Regions from separate parts of the Ignavigranum ruoffiae genome, predicted to be linked through region 1. Evidence: a T-box and tRNA genes for the amino acid it is inferred to sense, from the RefSeq annotation. Region 1 holds a T-box; the other regions hold tRNA genes.

Evidence for each region. A T-box is a leader RNA that pairs with one kind of tRNA and senses whether it is charged. The one in region 1 lies ahead of M0R79_RS05685 (valine--tRNA ligase), so its partner is inferred to be a tRNA-Val.
Region 2: it encodes a tRNA-Val, which carries the amino acid that the T-box ahead of M0R79_RS05685 (valine--tRNA ligase) is inferred to sense. The anticodon was not compared.
Region 3: it encodes a tRNA-Val, which carries the amino acid that the T-box ahead of M0R79_RS05685 (valine--tRNA ligase) is inferred to sense. The anticodon was not compared.

What each region holds. Positions count from the first base shown of each region.
Region 1 is NZ_CP096206.2:1,195,690-1,200,416, forward strand. It holds gene M0R79_RS05680 (bifunctional folylpolyglutamate synthase/dihydrofolate synthase) at 1-344, opposite strand, end outside; gene M0R79_RS05685 (valine--tRNA ligase) at 404-3,031, opposite strand; T-box leader at 3,072-3,272, opposite strand; gene M0R79_RS05690 (DNA-3-methyladenine glycosylase) at 3,374-3,952, opposite strand; gene M0R79_RS05695 (NAD-dependent protein deacylase) at 3,949-4,683, opposite strand.
Region 2 is NZ_CP096206.2:1,444,095-1,448,821, reverse strand. It holds rRNA gene M0R79_RS06835 (23S ribosomal RNA) at 1-2,673, shown strand, start outside; rRNA gene rrf (5S ribosomal RNA) at 2,761-2,876, shown strand; tRNA gene M0R79_RS06825 (tRNA-Asn) at 2,893-2,965, shown strand; tRNA gene M0R79_RS06820 (tRNA-Ser) at 2,973-3,061, shown strand; tRNA gene M0R79_RS06815 (tRNA-Glu) at 3,148-3,219, shown strand; tRNA gene M0R79_RS06810 (tRNA-Val) at 3,239-3,311, shown strand; tRNA gene M0R79_RS06805 (tRNA-Asp) at 3,318-3,390, shown strand; tRNA gene M0R79_RS06800 (tRNA-Phe) at 3,395-3,467, shown strand; tRNA gene M0R79_RS06795 (tRNA-Tyr) at 3,472-3,552, shown strand; tRNA gene M0R79_RS06790 (tRNA-Trp) at 3,601-3,671, shown strand; tRNA gene M0R79_RS06785 (tRNA-His) at 3,685-3,757, shown strand; tRNA gene M0R79_RS06780 (tRNA-Gln) at 3,775-3,846, shown strand; tRNA gene M0R79_RS06775 (tRNA-Cys) at 3,870-3,941, shown strand; tRNA gene M0R79_RS06770 (tRNA-Leu) at 3,958-4,041, shown strand; gene M0R79_RS09290 (helix-turn-helix domain-containing protein) at 4,412-4,727, shown strand, end outside.
Region 3 is NZ_CP096206.2:720,083-724,809, reverse strand. It holds tRNA gene M0R79_RS03565 (tRNA-Ser) at 1-45, opposite strand, end outside; tRNA gene M0R79_RS03560 (tRNA-Glu) at 62-133, opposite strand; tRNA gene M0R79_RS03555 (tRNA-Ser) at 161-250, opposite strand; tRNA gene M0R79_RS03550 (tRNA-Ile) at 270-343, opposite strand; tRNA gene M0R79_RS03545 (tRNA-Gly) at 357-427, opposite strand; tRNA gene M0R79_RS03540 (tRNA-Asp) at 438-510, opposite strand; tRNA gene M0R79_RS03535 (tRNA-Met) at 513-585, opposite strand; tRNA gene M0R79_RS03530 (tRNA-Ser) at 600-689, opposite strand; tRNA gene M0R79_RS03525 (tRNA-Ile) at 700-773, opposite strand; tRNA gene M0R79_RS03520 (tRNA-Met) at 783-856, opposite strand; tRNA gene M0R79_RS03515 (tRNA-Ala) at 867-939, opposite strand; tRNA gene M0R79_RS03510 (tRNA-Pro) at 953-1,026, opposite strand; tRNA gene M0R79_RS03505 (tRNA-Arg) at 1,033-1,106, opposite strand; tRNA gene M0R79_RS03500 (tRNA-Leu) at 1,136-1,220, opposite strand; tRNA gene M0R79_RS03495 (tRNA-Gly) at 1,251-1,322, opposite strand; tRNA gene M0R79_RS03490 (tRNA-Thr) at 1,328-1,400, opposite strand; tRNA gene M0R79_RS03485 (tRNA-Leu) at 1,415-1,496, opposite strand; tRNA gene M0R79_RS03480 (tRNA-Lys) at 1,520-1,592, opposite strand; tRNA gene M0R79_RS03475 (tRNA-Val) at 1,602-1,674, opposite strand; rRNA gene rrf (5S ribosomal RNA) at 1,700-1,815, opposite strand; rRNA gene M0R79_RS03465 (23S ribosomal RNA) at 1,903-4,727, opposite strand, start outside.

The sequences.
Region 1 (4,727 bases):
GTACTGGCCATATATTCATTGACTTCGACCATTTTATTTAGGACCTCAACTAATTCTTCATCTGAAATATTCTGTCCGTTATAAGAGATGCGTTCATTAAATTTCATGATATGAGGCGAAGTATAAGTGGCCACTTTCAACCCCTGACTTTGTAATAAATCTCTTAAGAAGGCAGTGGTCGATCCTTTACCATTGGTTCCTGTGATATGGATAACGGGTAACCCTTGATGGGGGTTTCCTAGGTAGTTGAGGGCATGGCCAACTTTCTCTACCGAGATTGCTTCAGCCGATTTATGTTGATCATTCATCCAGGCTAAAGCCTGTTCAATCGTTTGAAATTTCATCGAAGGACTCCTTTATTACAAAACGGTTCTCAGAATTGAGCCGACATTGTAAAGTTATTCTATAATTGTTTTAATTGTTCAATTTGATTACGAACAGTCTGCAATTGTTTCTGGTAGCTGGCGCCTTTTTCTTTTTCTTGGTTGACAATGTCTGCGGGGGCTTTGCTAACAAAATTATGATTGCTTAATTTCTTTTCTACACGTTGGACTTCTTGAGCCAACTTATCTGCTTCATTCTCTAAACGTTTAATTTCATCTTCTACTTTAATTAAGCCCAACAGAGGCATCATCACTTTAACATGAGGCGTCGTTTGGGTCACGACTTGTTCTGGTGTTTCTAGGTTTTGACCTATCTGCAAGCTACCTGGATGACAGAAGCGTTCCAAATAAGCTGCATTTTCTTTGAGCATGGTTTCAATCTGTGGATTCGTCACTTCTAAGTAGAGATCGACCGCCTTGGCCATTCCCGTGTTCATTTCATTACGGATAGTCCGAACAGCTTTAATCACATCGATTAAGACTTCCATGGCGGCTTCCGCTTGAGGATTGCGATAGTTATCATTAACCGTTGGGTATTCTGCCACCACAATCGATTGACCTTCTTCAGCGATTTGTTGCCAGATTTCTTCGCTGACAAATGGCATCACCGGATGCAATAAACGTTGGAACTGATCCAAGACATAGACCAAGATTGACTGAGTACTTTGATTGTCTTTATCTTGTTGTAAGCTTTCCTTAGTCATTTCAATATACCAGTCACAATAATCATTCCAGATAAAGTGATAGAGAATTCGACCTGCTTCACCAAATTCAAATTGATTGAAGAGACGCGTCACTTGATCGATGGTCTCTTGTAAGCGTGATAGAATCCACTGGTCAGCTAAGGTCAGATCTGAACCAATATTTATTTGATCCAGGGTCATGCCATCCACATTCATTAACACATAGCGACTGGCATTCCAGATCTTATTAATAAAATTCCAAGCGGCAGCCATTTTCTCTTCGGAGTAGCGAACATCTTGGCCTGGGGTTGAGCCATTAGCTAAGAACCAACGCAAAGCATCAACTCCATATTGGTCGATAACATCCATTGGATCGATGCCATTACCTAGAGATTTGGACATCTTCCGCCCATCTTCAGCGCGAATCAAACCATGAAGTAAGACATTCTCAAAAGGTCTTTCACCGGTAAACTCTAATGACTGAAAGATCATCCGTGATACCCAGAACGTTAAGATATCGTAGCCAGTCACTAAGGCATTGGTCGGGAAATAACGTTGGTAGTCTTCCGTCTTCTCTGGCCAGCCCATCGTGGTAAAAGGCCATAAAGCAGATGAAAACCAAGTATCTAAGACATCGGGATCTCGTTGCCAATTCTCTTCATCAGCCGGAGCTTCTAGACCCACATAGACTTGACCGCTCTCTTTATGATACCAAGCCGGAATCTGATGTCCCCACCAAAGTTGGCGCGAGATCACCCAATCGTGGATATTCTCCATCCAAGTTAAGAAAGTTTGATTAAAGCGAGCTGGGTAGAATTTCACGGCCTTGTCGGTCGCTTGATTTTCAATGGCTGCTTTCGCCAATGGTCCCATCTTTACAAACCATTGGGTGGAAAGATAAGGTTCAACGACAGCATCAGACCGTTCAGAGTGCCCCACGGAGTGAACCATCTCTTCGATTTTTATCAGGTATCCAGCTGCTTGTAAATCTTTAACGATTGCCTTACGAGCTTGGAAACGATCTAAACCAGCATATTTACCCCCATTTTCATTAATGGTTGCTGACTTATCCATCACATTAATCCGGGGAAGATTGTGACGGTTCCCCACTTCAAAGTCATTTGGATCATGGGCCGGGGTGATCTTAACCACACCCGTTCCAAATTCCATATCAACATATGGATCCGCAATCACTGGAATTTCACGATTAACTAAAGGAAGAATTACTTTCTTTCCAATTAAATGTTGGTAACGAACATCACTTGGATGAACTGCAATTGCTGTATCGCCTAACATGGTTTCAGGACGGGTCGTCGCGATCTCTACCCGCTCATCGGAGCCCACTACTGGGTAAGCGATATGATAGAAGGCTCCTGGATCGTCTTTATGGATGACCTCGATATCCGACAGAGCGGTCTGAGCAACGGGATCCCAATTAATAATGTATTCACCCCGATAGATGAGACCTTTCTCATAGAGGTCAACAAAGACCTTGTTAACCGCTTTGTTTAAGCCTTCATCGAGAGTAAATCGTTCCCGATCATAATCGACTGAAATTCCCATCTTGGCCCATTGTTGACGGATTGTCTGGGCATAGTCTTCTTTCCATTGCCAAACTTGATACAGAAAGGCTTCACGTCCTAATTCGTGACGGCTGATTCCTTCTTCCACCCGTAATTTCTCTTCAACCTTAGCTTGGGTGGCAATACCCGCATGATCCATCCCAGGCAACCACAAGGTATCATAGCCTTGCATGCGTTTCTGACGGATGATCATATCTTGCAGAGTCACGTCCCAAGCATGACCTAGATGTAATTTCCCGGTTACATTTGGAGGTGGAATAACAATTGAATAAGGTTCAGCATCTGGATCTTGACTCGGCTTAAAGACACCTTGGTCCAACCATGTCTGATACCTACCTTTTTCAACCAACTGGGGCTCATATTTTGTTGACATTTCTTTCATAATGACCAATTCCTTTCTAAATAAAAAATCCTAAGCAATTGCTTAGGACGAAATTTTCCGTGGTACCACCTAAATTAAATAGTATAAACTATTCACTCTCTAAGTCTTAACGAACTTCTCCGTGATCAACTACTCTGCTTTCACTGATCAAGCTCCAAGCTACTTTCGCTAGAGTTGAAGGCTTTCAGCCAATGACCTTCTCTCTTAGAGTTCTAGCTACTTCTCTTTTCATCGCTTCATATTCGACAAAATTCTATCAAATAAAAGCCGGGATAGCAAGTTGTCCCAGCAATCCTCTGTAAATTTTATAAATCTGATCAACAGGATTTTCTTTCTAGGTCATCATTTACTTAAATAAGGATGACCTTCTATATAATAACGCAAGGGTTTGTGAGTCCACTCCCCTTTGTTAGGGATGCCTATGCGAGGGCCAACTCCCAGCTTGGCATAAGATAATCGTTGTGAGAAATCGATGCGTAAACCCGGACCTTGAACCGACTGACCATAATAGGACATATTAATCCCTAAGGCTTGACTTAATTTTGCTGGCCCATTGCTTATCAATATTCCCGACTTTCCTCGTCGTTGAGCCATTAAATCCCGACCTTGATAGGGTTCAAGTGCCCGAATCATAACGCCAGTTCCTTGTCCCGGATAGCCAGACACCACATTGATTAGAATATGCCCCCGCATTTGATACAAATAAAAGACGCCCAAACCTTGATAGAGGGCTGACAGTCGCGGAGTTTGCTTTCTTTGATAACTATGACTGGCTTGATCCTCAAAGCCTAGATAGGCTTCGGTTTCCACAATCCAACCCGAACACCTTCCTTCGTCTGACTCATGAACCAGCAGACAGCCTATCAAGTTCTGGGCCAGTTCAGTCGTTGGTGTGTCCCGATTGAACCAGTCGGGAATCATAATTCCACCTGACTAAAAACATGGGAAATACTATCTTCAAAGACTAAAGCACCAGGATAAGTGACTTGTAGAGGCGATTTATTAATAATCACCATCTGATCTCCTTGAAAGTAATTAATAAAACTCGCTGCCGGATACACTACTAAAGACGTCCCAGCTACAATTAACAGATCAGCTGAACGAATCGCATCAATCGCTTGCATAATGGTCTGCTGGTCTAAAGGCTCTTCATACATTACAATATTGGGCCGAACAATACCGCCATCTTCGGGACAACGTGGTATCCCCGCTTCATCTCTTTGCAGTTGATCGACTAAATAATGTCTACCACAAGTTAAACAATAATTGTCATAGACACTTCCGTGAAGTTCATAGACCTTACTAGAGCCAGCCAGTTGATGTAAGCCGTCAATATTCTGAGTAACGACACTGACATCCTTGCCCATTTTTTCTAATTCTACTAGAAAAGTGTGGGCCAGATTAGGTTGAGCTAAAGGATAGACCAATTTATCAAAATGAAAATCAAAATAAACTGCTGGAAAGTGCTTAAAGAAACTATGCGAAATAATTTGTTCTGGACGATACTGGTTTCCCGTTTCTTGCATAAAGATACCATCCGCCGAACGAAAATCGGGAATGCCACTTTCCGTAGAAACACCGGCGCCGCCGAAAAAAACAATCCGTTGACTTTGCTTCAAGGCATCGGTTAAGGCCTCAATTTGCTCCGACATTCAATCATCTCCTTAATGACATTATATCAAAATTAAACCGTTTG
Region 2 (4,727 bases), 250 kb from region 1:
GAAGAGAAAGAAACATCGATTCCCTAAGTAGCGGCGAGCGAACGGGGAAGAGCCCAAACCATGGTGCATGCACCATGGGGTAGTAGGACTCCCATACGGGAGAGGACGCAGTAACCGAATGACTTGGGAAAGTCAGTCAAAGAGGGTGAGAACCCCGTAGGTGAAACTGTAACCTCCCCGGGAGGATCCTGAGTACGGCGGGACACGAGGAATCCCGTCGGAAGCGACCAGGACCATCTGGTAAGGCTAAATACTCCCTAGTGACCGATAGTGAACCAGTACCGTGAGGGAAAGGTGAAAAGCACCCCGGGAGGGGAGTGAAAAGAACCTGAAACCGTGTGCTTACAAGTAGTCAGAGCCCGTTAAGGGGTGATGGCGTACCTTTTGTAGAATGGACCGGCGAGTGATGATAGTTGGCAAGGTTAAGTTGAAGAAACGGAGCCGTAGCGAAAGCGAGTCTGAAGAGGGCGACAGTCAGGTGTTATCGACCCGAAACCAAGTGACCTACCCATGTGCAGGTTGAAGGTGTGGTGAAACACACTGGAGGACCGAACCGAAACACGTTGAAAAGTGTTCGGATGACGTGTGGGTAGCGGAGAAATTCCAATCGAACTTGGAGATAGCTGGTTCTCTCCGAAATATATTTAGGTATAGCCTCAAAGTAAGCGTCGTGGAGGTAGAGCACTGTTTGGACTAGGGGGTCTATCGACTTACTGAATCCAGATAAACTCCGAATGCCATAGACGTATCTTTGGGAGTCAGACTGCGAGTGCTAAGATCCGTAGTCGAAAGGGAAACAGCCCAGCCCACCAGCTAAGGTCCCTAAATTACTGTTAAGTGGCAAAGGATGTGGGGTTGCCTAGACAACTAGGAGGTTGGCTCAGAAGCAGCCATCCTTGAAAGAGTGCGTAATAGCTCACTAGTCGAGTGACCCTGCGCCGAAAATGTACCGGGGCTAAACAGTATACCGAAGCTGTGGATTCATCGTAAGATGAGTGGTAGGAGAGCGTTCTATAGGCGGCGAAGCGATACCGTAAGGAGTCGTGGAGCGTATAGAAGTGAGAATGCCGGTATGAGTAGCGCAAGACGGGTGAGAATCCCGTCCACCGAATGACTCAGGTTTCCAGGGGAAGGCTCGTCCGCCCTGGGTTAGTCGGGACCTAAGCTGAAGCCGAGTGGTGTAAGCGATGGCCAACAGGTAGAGATTCCTGTACTTATCATTTGTGATTGAGTGATGGAGTGACACAGGAGGTAATGTTCCGCATCCGGATGGAAGAGGATGTCGAAGCAACGAGGTGGATGAGGAGTAAAAGGCTTCTCATTGTAACATTGAGTTGTGACCGGGAGTGAAATGAAGTAGCGAAGGGAACTAGCCACACTGTCGAGAAAACCTTCTAGCGAATAAATGGTAACCCGTACCGCAAACCGACACAGGTAGTCGAGTGGAGCACACTCAGGTGATCGAGAGAACTCTCGTTAAGGAACTCGGCAAAATGACCCCGTAACCTCGGGAGAAGGGGTGCTGACTGACGTCAGCCGCAGTGAATAGGCCCAAGCGACTGTTTATCAAAAACACAGGTCTCTGCTAAACCGTAAGGTGATGTATAGGGGCTGACGCCTGCCCGGTGCTGGAAGGTTAAGAGGAGCGCTTAGCGCAAGCGAAGGTGCGAATTGAAGCCCCAGTAAACGGCGGCCGTAACTATAACGGTCCTAAGGTAGCGAAATTCCTTGTCGGGTAAGTTCCGACCCGCACGAAAGGCGTAACGATTTGGGCACTGTCTCAACGAGAGACTCGGTGAAATTATAGTACCGGTGAAGATGCCGGTTACCCGCGACAGGACGGAAAGACCCCATGGAGCTTTACTGTAGCTTGATATTGAGTGTTTGTTGACCATGTACAGGATAGGTAGGAGCCAATGAAGTGTGGACGTTAGTCTACATGGAGGCGCTGGTGGGATACTACCCTTGGTGAATGACCCCTCTAACTCGCGTTAAAGAAACGGAAGACAGTGTCAGGTGGGCAGTTTGACTGGGGCGGTCGCCTCCTAAAGTGTAACGGAGGCGCCCAAAGGTTCCCTCAGAATGGTTGGAAATCATTCGCAGAGTGCAAAGGCAGAAGGGAGCTTGACTGCGAGACAGACAGGTCGAGCAGGGACGAAAGTCGGGCTTAGTGATCCGGTGGTACCGTATGGAAGGGCCATCGCTCAACGGATAAAAGCTACCCTGGGGATAACAGGCTTATCTCCCCCAAGAGTTCACATCGACGGGGAGGTTTGGCACCTCGATGTCGGCTCATCGCATCCTGGGGCTGAAGTCGGTCCCAAGGGTTGGGCTGTTCGCCCATTAAAGCGGTACGCGAGCTGGGTTCAGAACGTCGTGAGACAGTTCGGTCCCTATCCGTCGCGGGCGTTGGAAATTTGAGAAGAGCTATCCTTAGTACGAGAGGACCGGGATGGACGCACCGCTGGTGTACCAGTTGTTCCGCCAGGAGCATCGCTGGGTAGCTATGTGCGGGATGGATAAGCGCTGAAAGCATCTAAGTGCGAAGCCAGCTTCAAGATGAGATTTCCCAATTCGTAAGACCCCTGAGAGACGATCAGGTAGATAGGCTAGGAGTGGACGTACAGTGATGTATGGAGCGGACTAGTACTAATCGGTCGAGGACTTAACCACGGATTTGAGGGAAGTGATGGGAATTATTTGGATGAAGGGTTGATATTCAGTTTTGAGTGATTAGACACTCAGCGAAGAGATTACCTGTGTGGTGATGAGGGCAAGAAGGACACACCTGTTCCCATCTCGAACACAGCAGTTAAGCTTCTTAGCGCCGATGGTAGTGGGACCTTTGGTCTTGTGAGAGTAGGTCGTTGCCGCGCAGGGTAATTTTCTCATTCCGCAATAGCTCAGCTGGCAGAGCGCATGACTGTTAATCATGATGTCGCAGGTTCGAGCCCTGCTTGCGGAGTAAGCTTGGAGAGTTGTCCGAGCTGGCTGAAGGAGCACGGTTGGAAACCGTGTAGGCGATTCTTTCGTCTCAAGGGTTCGAATCCCTTACTCTCCGTAAAGATGAACAGTCTTTATGTCATATATGGTGCTTTAGGTTAGAGTTATTTGAATTCTTCAGCAGAGGCACTTACTTATTATTTTGGTCCGTTGGTCAAGTGGTTAAGACACCGCCCTTTCACGGCGGTAACACGGGTTCGAGTCCCGTACGGACTATACGAATTTAATATTCCCTGGAGGTTTAGCTCAGCTGGGAGAGCATCTGCCTTACAAGCAGAGGGTCAGCGGTTCGATCCCGTTAACCTCCATTCATTGGTCCGGTGGTGTAGGGGTTAACATGCCTGCCTGTCACGCAGGAGATCGCGGGTTCAAATCCCGTCCGGACCGTATTGGCTTGGTAGCTCAGTTGGTAGAGCACTTGATTGAAGCTCAAGGTGTCGGCGGTTCGATTCCGTCCCAAGCCATCATGGAGGGGTAGCGAAGTGGCTAAACGCGGCGGACTGTAAATCCGCTCCTTCGGGTTCGGCAGTTCGAATCTGCCCCCCTCCATTAATATTAAAGAATCGTAGGGAATTTACATTTCTTTCCCTGTATAATAGGGATATAGTTTAATGGTAAAACAATGGTCTCCAAAACCATTGATGTGGGTTCGATTCCTACTATCCCTGTTGGTGCATTATGGCGATTGTGGCGAAGTGGTTAACGCATCGGTTTGTGGCACCGACACTCGTGGGTTCGATTCCCATCAGTCGCCCTTTTTAATATTATTATTGGGGTATAGCCAAGCGGTAAGGCACCGGACTTTGACTCCGTTATTCGTTGGTTCGAATCCAGCTACCCCAGTTTTTTCATTGATATTTTTATGTGGCGGTATAGCCAAGTGGTAAGGCATGGGTCTGCAAAACCTTGATTCGTCGGTTCAAATCCGACTACCGCCTTCTGCTTTATTAATTTGCCGATGTGGCGGAATTGGCAGACGCGCTGGACTCAAAATCCTGTGCCCTCACGGGCGTGTCGGTTCGACCCCGACCATCGGTATTGGCTTTGTATCAAGCTTTAGAGCACTTCACTTTTTATGAGTGAGGTGCTCTTTTTTAGGGCTCTTTGTCAAAGACTGTTGAGTCGATGAAAGGTGATTGAAGTGGTTCTATCGTCTTATTTTATGTAAGTATATTTTATTGATTCATTTTGTGATTGAATGATGACTTTTTCTGCTTCGGGGGTTATGGTGTTACACGTTATCTGCTACTTGGTCATATTGATTGAAAAATTATCGCGAAAGATTGTTACAGGTAGATCTGTCGTTGAAGATGTACTTGTTCCGTTAAATAGGCGCTGAAAAAAAGACCAAGCTCTGTACTGACCCCCTAAAGTTGGACCGAATGATCCAACTTTAGGGGGTATTTGTATGGCTAAATATAGTTTAGAATTTAAAATGAAAATTGTATCCGAATATCTTTCTGGAACCATCGGGATGAAGACGTTGACGAAGAAATATAAGATTAAATCCTCCCAAGAATTAAGAACCTGGGTGAACGCTTATAAAACTTTAGGAATAAAAGGGTTAATGCGCTCTCGAAAAAATAAGACATACAGTGTAAACTTTAAGTTAAAAGCAATCACTTTGTATGAAGCCAGTGAGAAATCCTATCAAGATGTGGCGAATGAATTGGGATTGAATAATCCTTCACTGATTCCTAGATGGCGTCAAGAGTATCATAACC
Region 3 (4,727 bases), 480 kb from region 1:
CGGTTTTCAAGACCGTTCCCTTCAACCGGGCTTGGGTAATCCTCCGTTGAATAAGTTTATATAGTCCGTACGGGATTCGAACCCGTGTTACCGCCGTGAAAGGGCGGTGTCTTAACCACTTGACCAACGGACCAAGATAATAAGAATAAAGCAAAAATCACGGAGAAGGAGGGATTTGAACCCTCGCGCCGTATTAAAACGACCTACACCCTTAGCAGGGGCGCCTCTTCAGCCTCTTGAGTACTTCCCCATAGCCAATATAACAGCTATGGGCCTGAATGGATTCGAACCATCGACCTCACCCTTATCAGGGGTGCGCTCTAACCGACTGAGCTACAGGCCCGTATAGTGGACAAAGCGGGTGAGGAGAATCGAACTCCCGACAACAGCTTGGAAGGCTGTAGTTTTACCACTAAACTACACCCGCATAGTATAAACGGTCCGGACGGGATTTGAACCCGCGATCTCCTGCGTGACAGGCAGGCATGTTAACCCCTACACCACCGGACCAATTGCGGGGGTAGGATTCGAACCTACGACCTTCGGGTTATGAGCCCGACGAGATGCCAGCTTCTCCACCCCGCGATAATAATATAAAAAGGAGGATGTGGGATTCGAACCCACGCACGCTTTTACACGCCTGACGGTTTTCAAGACCGTTCCCTTCAACCGGACTTGGGTAATCCTCCAGAACTGAAATGGACCTTGTAGGACTCGAACCTACGACCGGACGGTTATGAGCCGTCAGCTCTAACCAACTGAGCTAAAGGTCCAAAGTCATATAGCGGCGAAGGGGATCGAACCCTTGACCTCCCGGGTATGAACCGGACGCTCTAGCCAGCTGAGCTACACCGCCAACAAAAAAATGGAGAATAGCGGGATCGAACCGCTGACCTCCTGCGTGCAAAGCAGGCGCTCTCCCAGCTGAGCTAATCCCCCATAATAATATATATCGGGAAGACAGGATTCGAACCTGCGACCCCTTGGTCCCAAACCAAGTGCTCTACCAAGCTGAGCTACTTCCCGGATATATACACCCTACAGGAGTCGAACCTGTAACCTTTTGATTCGTAGTCAAACACTCTATCCAATTGAGCTAAGGGTGCACTATTCAATTTTACACAATCAAGTGCAATGCCGAGGACCGGAATCGAACCGGTACGGTGTTAACCACCGCAGGATTTTAAGTCCTGTGCGTCTGCCTGTTCCGCCACCCCGGCAAAATATTGCCAACATAATGATTCAGGCTAAGCGGAAAACGGGGTTCGAACCCGCGACCCCAACCTTGGCAAGGTTGTGCTCTACCACTGAGCTATTTCCGCGTAAATGCCGGCTAAAGGACTTGAACCCTCGACCCTCTGATTACAAATCAGATGCTCTACCAACTGAGCTAAGCCGGCAAATTATTTTCTAATGCGGGTGAAGGGACTTGAACCCCCACGCCTTGCGGCGCCAGATCCTAAATCTGGTGCGTCTGCCAATTCCGCCACACCCGCAGATTCTAAATCGAATTCAGAAATGACCTGTGCAGGAATCGAACCTGCGACCCACTGATTAAAAGTCAGTTGCTCTACCGACTGAGCTAACAAGTCAAAATATAGTGGGGGTTAACGGGATCGAACCGCTGACCCTCTGCTTGTAAGGCAGATGCTCTCCCAGCTGAGCTAAACCCCCAACATCATTAAGCGAAAATTACCCTGCGCGGCAACGACCTACTCTCACAAGACCAAAGGTCCCACTACCATCGGCGCTAAGAAGCTTAACTGCTGTGTTCGAGATGGGAACAGGTGTGTCCTTCTTGCCCTCATCACCACACAGGTAATCTCTTCGCTGAGTGTCTAATCACTCAAAACTGAATATCAACCCTTCATCCAAATAATTCCCATCACTTCCCTCAAATCCGTGGTTAAGTCCTCGACCGATTAGTACTAGTCCGCTCCATACATCACTGTACGTCCACTCCTAGCCTATCTACCTGATCGTCTCTCAGGGGTCTTACGAATTGGGAAATCTCATCTTGAAGCTGGCTTCGCACTTAGATGCTTTCAGCGCTTATCCATCCCGCACATAGCTACCCAGCGATGCTCCTGGCGGAACAACTGGTACACCAGCGGTGCGTCCATCCCGGTCCTCTCGTACTAAGGATAGCTCTTCTCAAATTTCCAACGCCCGCGACGGATAGGGACCGAACTGTCTCACGACGTTCTGAACCCAGCTCGCGTACCGCTTTAATGGGCGAACAGCCCAACCCTTGGGACCGACTTCAGCCCCAGGATGCGATGAGCCGACATCGAGGTGCCAAACCTCCCCGTCGATGTGAACTCTTGGGGGAGATAAGCCTGTTATCCCCAGGGTAGCTTTTATCCGTTGAGCGATGGCCCTTCCATACGGTACCACCGGATCACTAAGCCCGACTTTCGTCCCTGCTCGACCTGTCTGTCTCGCAGTCAAGCTCCCTTCTGCCTTTGCACTCTGCGAATGATTTCCAACCATTCTGAGGGAACCTTTGGGCGCCTCCGTTACACTTTAGGAGGCGACCGCCCCAGTCAAACTGCCCACCTGACACTGTCTTCCGTTTCTTTAACGCGAGTTAGAGGGGTCATTCACCAAGGGTAGTATCCCACCAGCGCCTCCATGTAGACTAACGTCCACACTTCATTGGCTCCTACCTATCCTGTACATGGTCAACAAACACTCAATATCAAGCTACAGTAAAGCTCCATGGGGTCTTTCCGTCCTGTCGCGGGTAACCGGCATCTTCACCGGTACTATAATTTCACCGAGTCTCTCGTTGAGACAGTGCCCAAATCGTTACGCCTTTCGTGCGGGTCGGAACTTACCCGACAAGGAATTTCGCTACCTTAGGACCGTTATAGTTACGGCCGCCGTTTACTGGGGCTTCAATTCGCACCTTCGCTTGCGCTAAGCGCTCCTCTTAACCTTCCAGCACCGGGCAGGCGTCAGCCCCTATACATCACCTTACGGTTTAGCAGAGACCTGTGTTTTTGATAAACAGTCGCTTGGGCCTATTCACTGCGGCTGACGTCAGTCAGCACCCCTTCTCCCGAGGTTACGGGGTCATTTTGCCGAGTTCCTTAACGAGAGTTCTCTCGATCACCTGAGTGTGCTCCACTCGACTACCTGTGTCGGTTTGCGGTACGGGTTACCATTTATTCGCTAGAAGGTTTTCTCGACAGTGTGGCTAGTTCCCTTCGCTACTTCATTTCACTCCCGGTCACAACTCAATGTTACAATGAGAAGCCTTTTACTCCTCATCCACCTCGTTGCTTCGACATCCTCTTCCATCCGGATGCGGAACATTACCTCCTGTGTCACTCCATCACTCAATCACAAATGATAAGTACAGGAATCTCTACCTGTTGGCCATCGCTTACACCACTCGGCTTCAGCTTAGGTCCCGACTAACCCAGGGCGGACGAGCCTTCCCCTGGAAACCTGAGTCATTCGGTGGACGGGATTCTCACCCGTCTTGCGCTACTCATACCGGCATTCTCACTTCTATACGCTCCACGACTCCTTACGGTATCGCTTCGCCGCCTATAGAACGCTCTCCTACCACTCATCTTACGATGAATCCACAGCTTCGGTATACTGTTTAGCCCCGGTACATTTTCGGCGCAGGGTCACTCGACTAGTGAGCTATTACGCACTCTTTCAAGGATGGCTGCTTCTGAGCCAACCTCCTAGTTGTCTAGGCAACCCCACATCCTTTGCCACTTAACAGTAATTTAGGGACCTTAGCTGGTGGGCTGGGCTGTTTCCCTTTCGACTACGGATCTTAGCACTCGCAGTCTGACTCCCAAAGATACGTCTATGGCATTCGGAGTTTATCTGGATTGAGTAAGTCGATAGACCCCCTAGTCCAAACAGTGCTCTACCTCCACGACGCTTACTTTGAGGCTATACCTAAATATATTTCGGAGAGAACCAGCTATCTCCAAGTTCGATTGGAATTTCTCCGCTACCCACACGTCATCCGAACACTTTTCAACGTGTTTCGGTTCGGTCCTCCAGTGTGTTTCACCACACCTTCAACCTGCACATGGGTAGGTCACTTGGTTTCGGGTCGATAACACCTGACTGTCGCCCTCTTCAGACTCGCTTTCGCTACGGCTCCGTTTCTTCAACTTAACCTTGCCAACTATCATCACTCGCCGGTCCATTCTACAAAAGGTACGCCATCACCCCTTAACGGGCTCTGACTACTTGTAAGCACACGGTTTCAGGTTCTTTTCACTCCCCTCCCGGGGTGCTTTTCACCTTTCCCTCACGGTACTGGTTCACTATCGGTCACTAGGGAGTATTTAGCCTTACCAGATGGTCCTGGTCGCTTCCGACGGGATTCCTCGTGTCCCGCCGTACTCAGGATCCTCCCGGGGAGGTTACAGTTTCACCTACGGGGTTCTCACCCTCTTTGACTGACTTTCCCAAGTCATTCGGTTACTGCGTCCTCTCCCGTATGGGAGTCCTACTACCCCATGGTGCATGCACCATGGTTTGGGCTCTTCCCCGTTCGCTCGCCGCTACTTAGGGAATCGATGTTTCTTTCTCTTCCTGCAGGTACTTAGATGTTTCAGTTCTCTGCGTTTACCTCACTTGCGTGTCACAACCTTCAGTTGTGGGGTTCCCCCATTCGGAAATCTCCGGATCAAAGCTTACTTACAGCTCCCCGAAGCATATCGGTGTTCGTCCCGTCCTTCATCGGC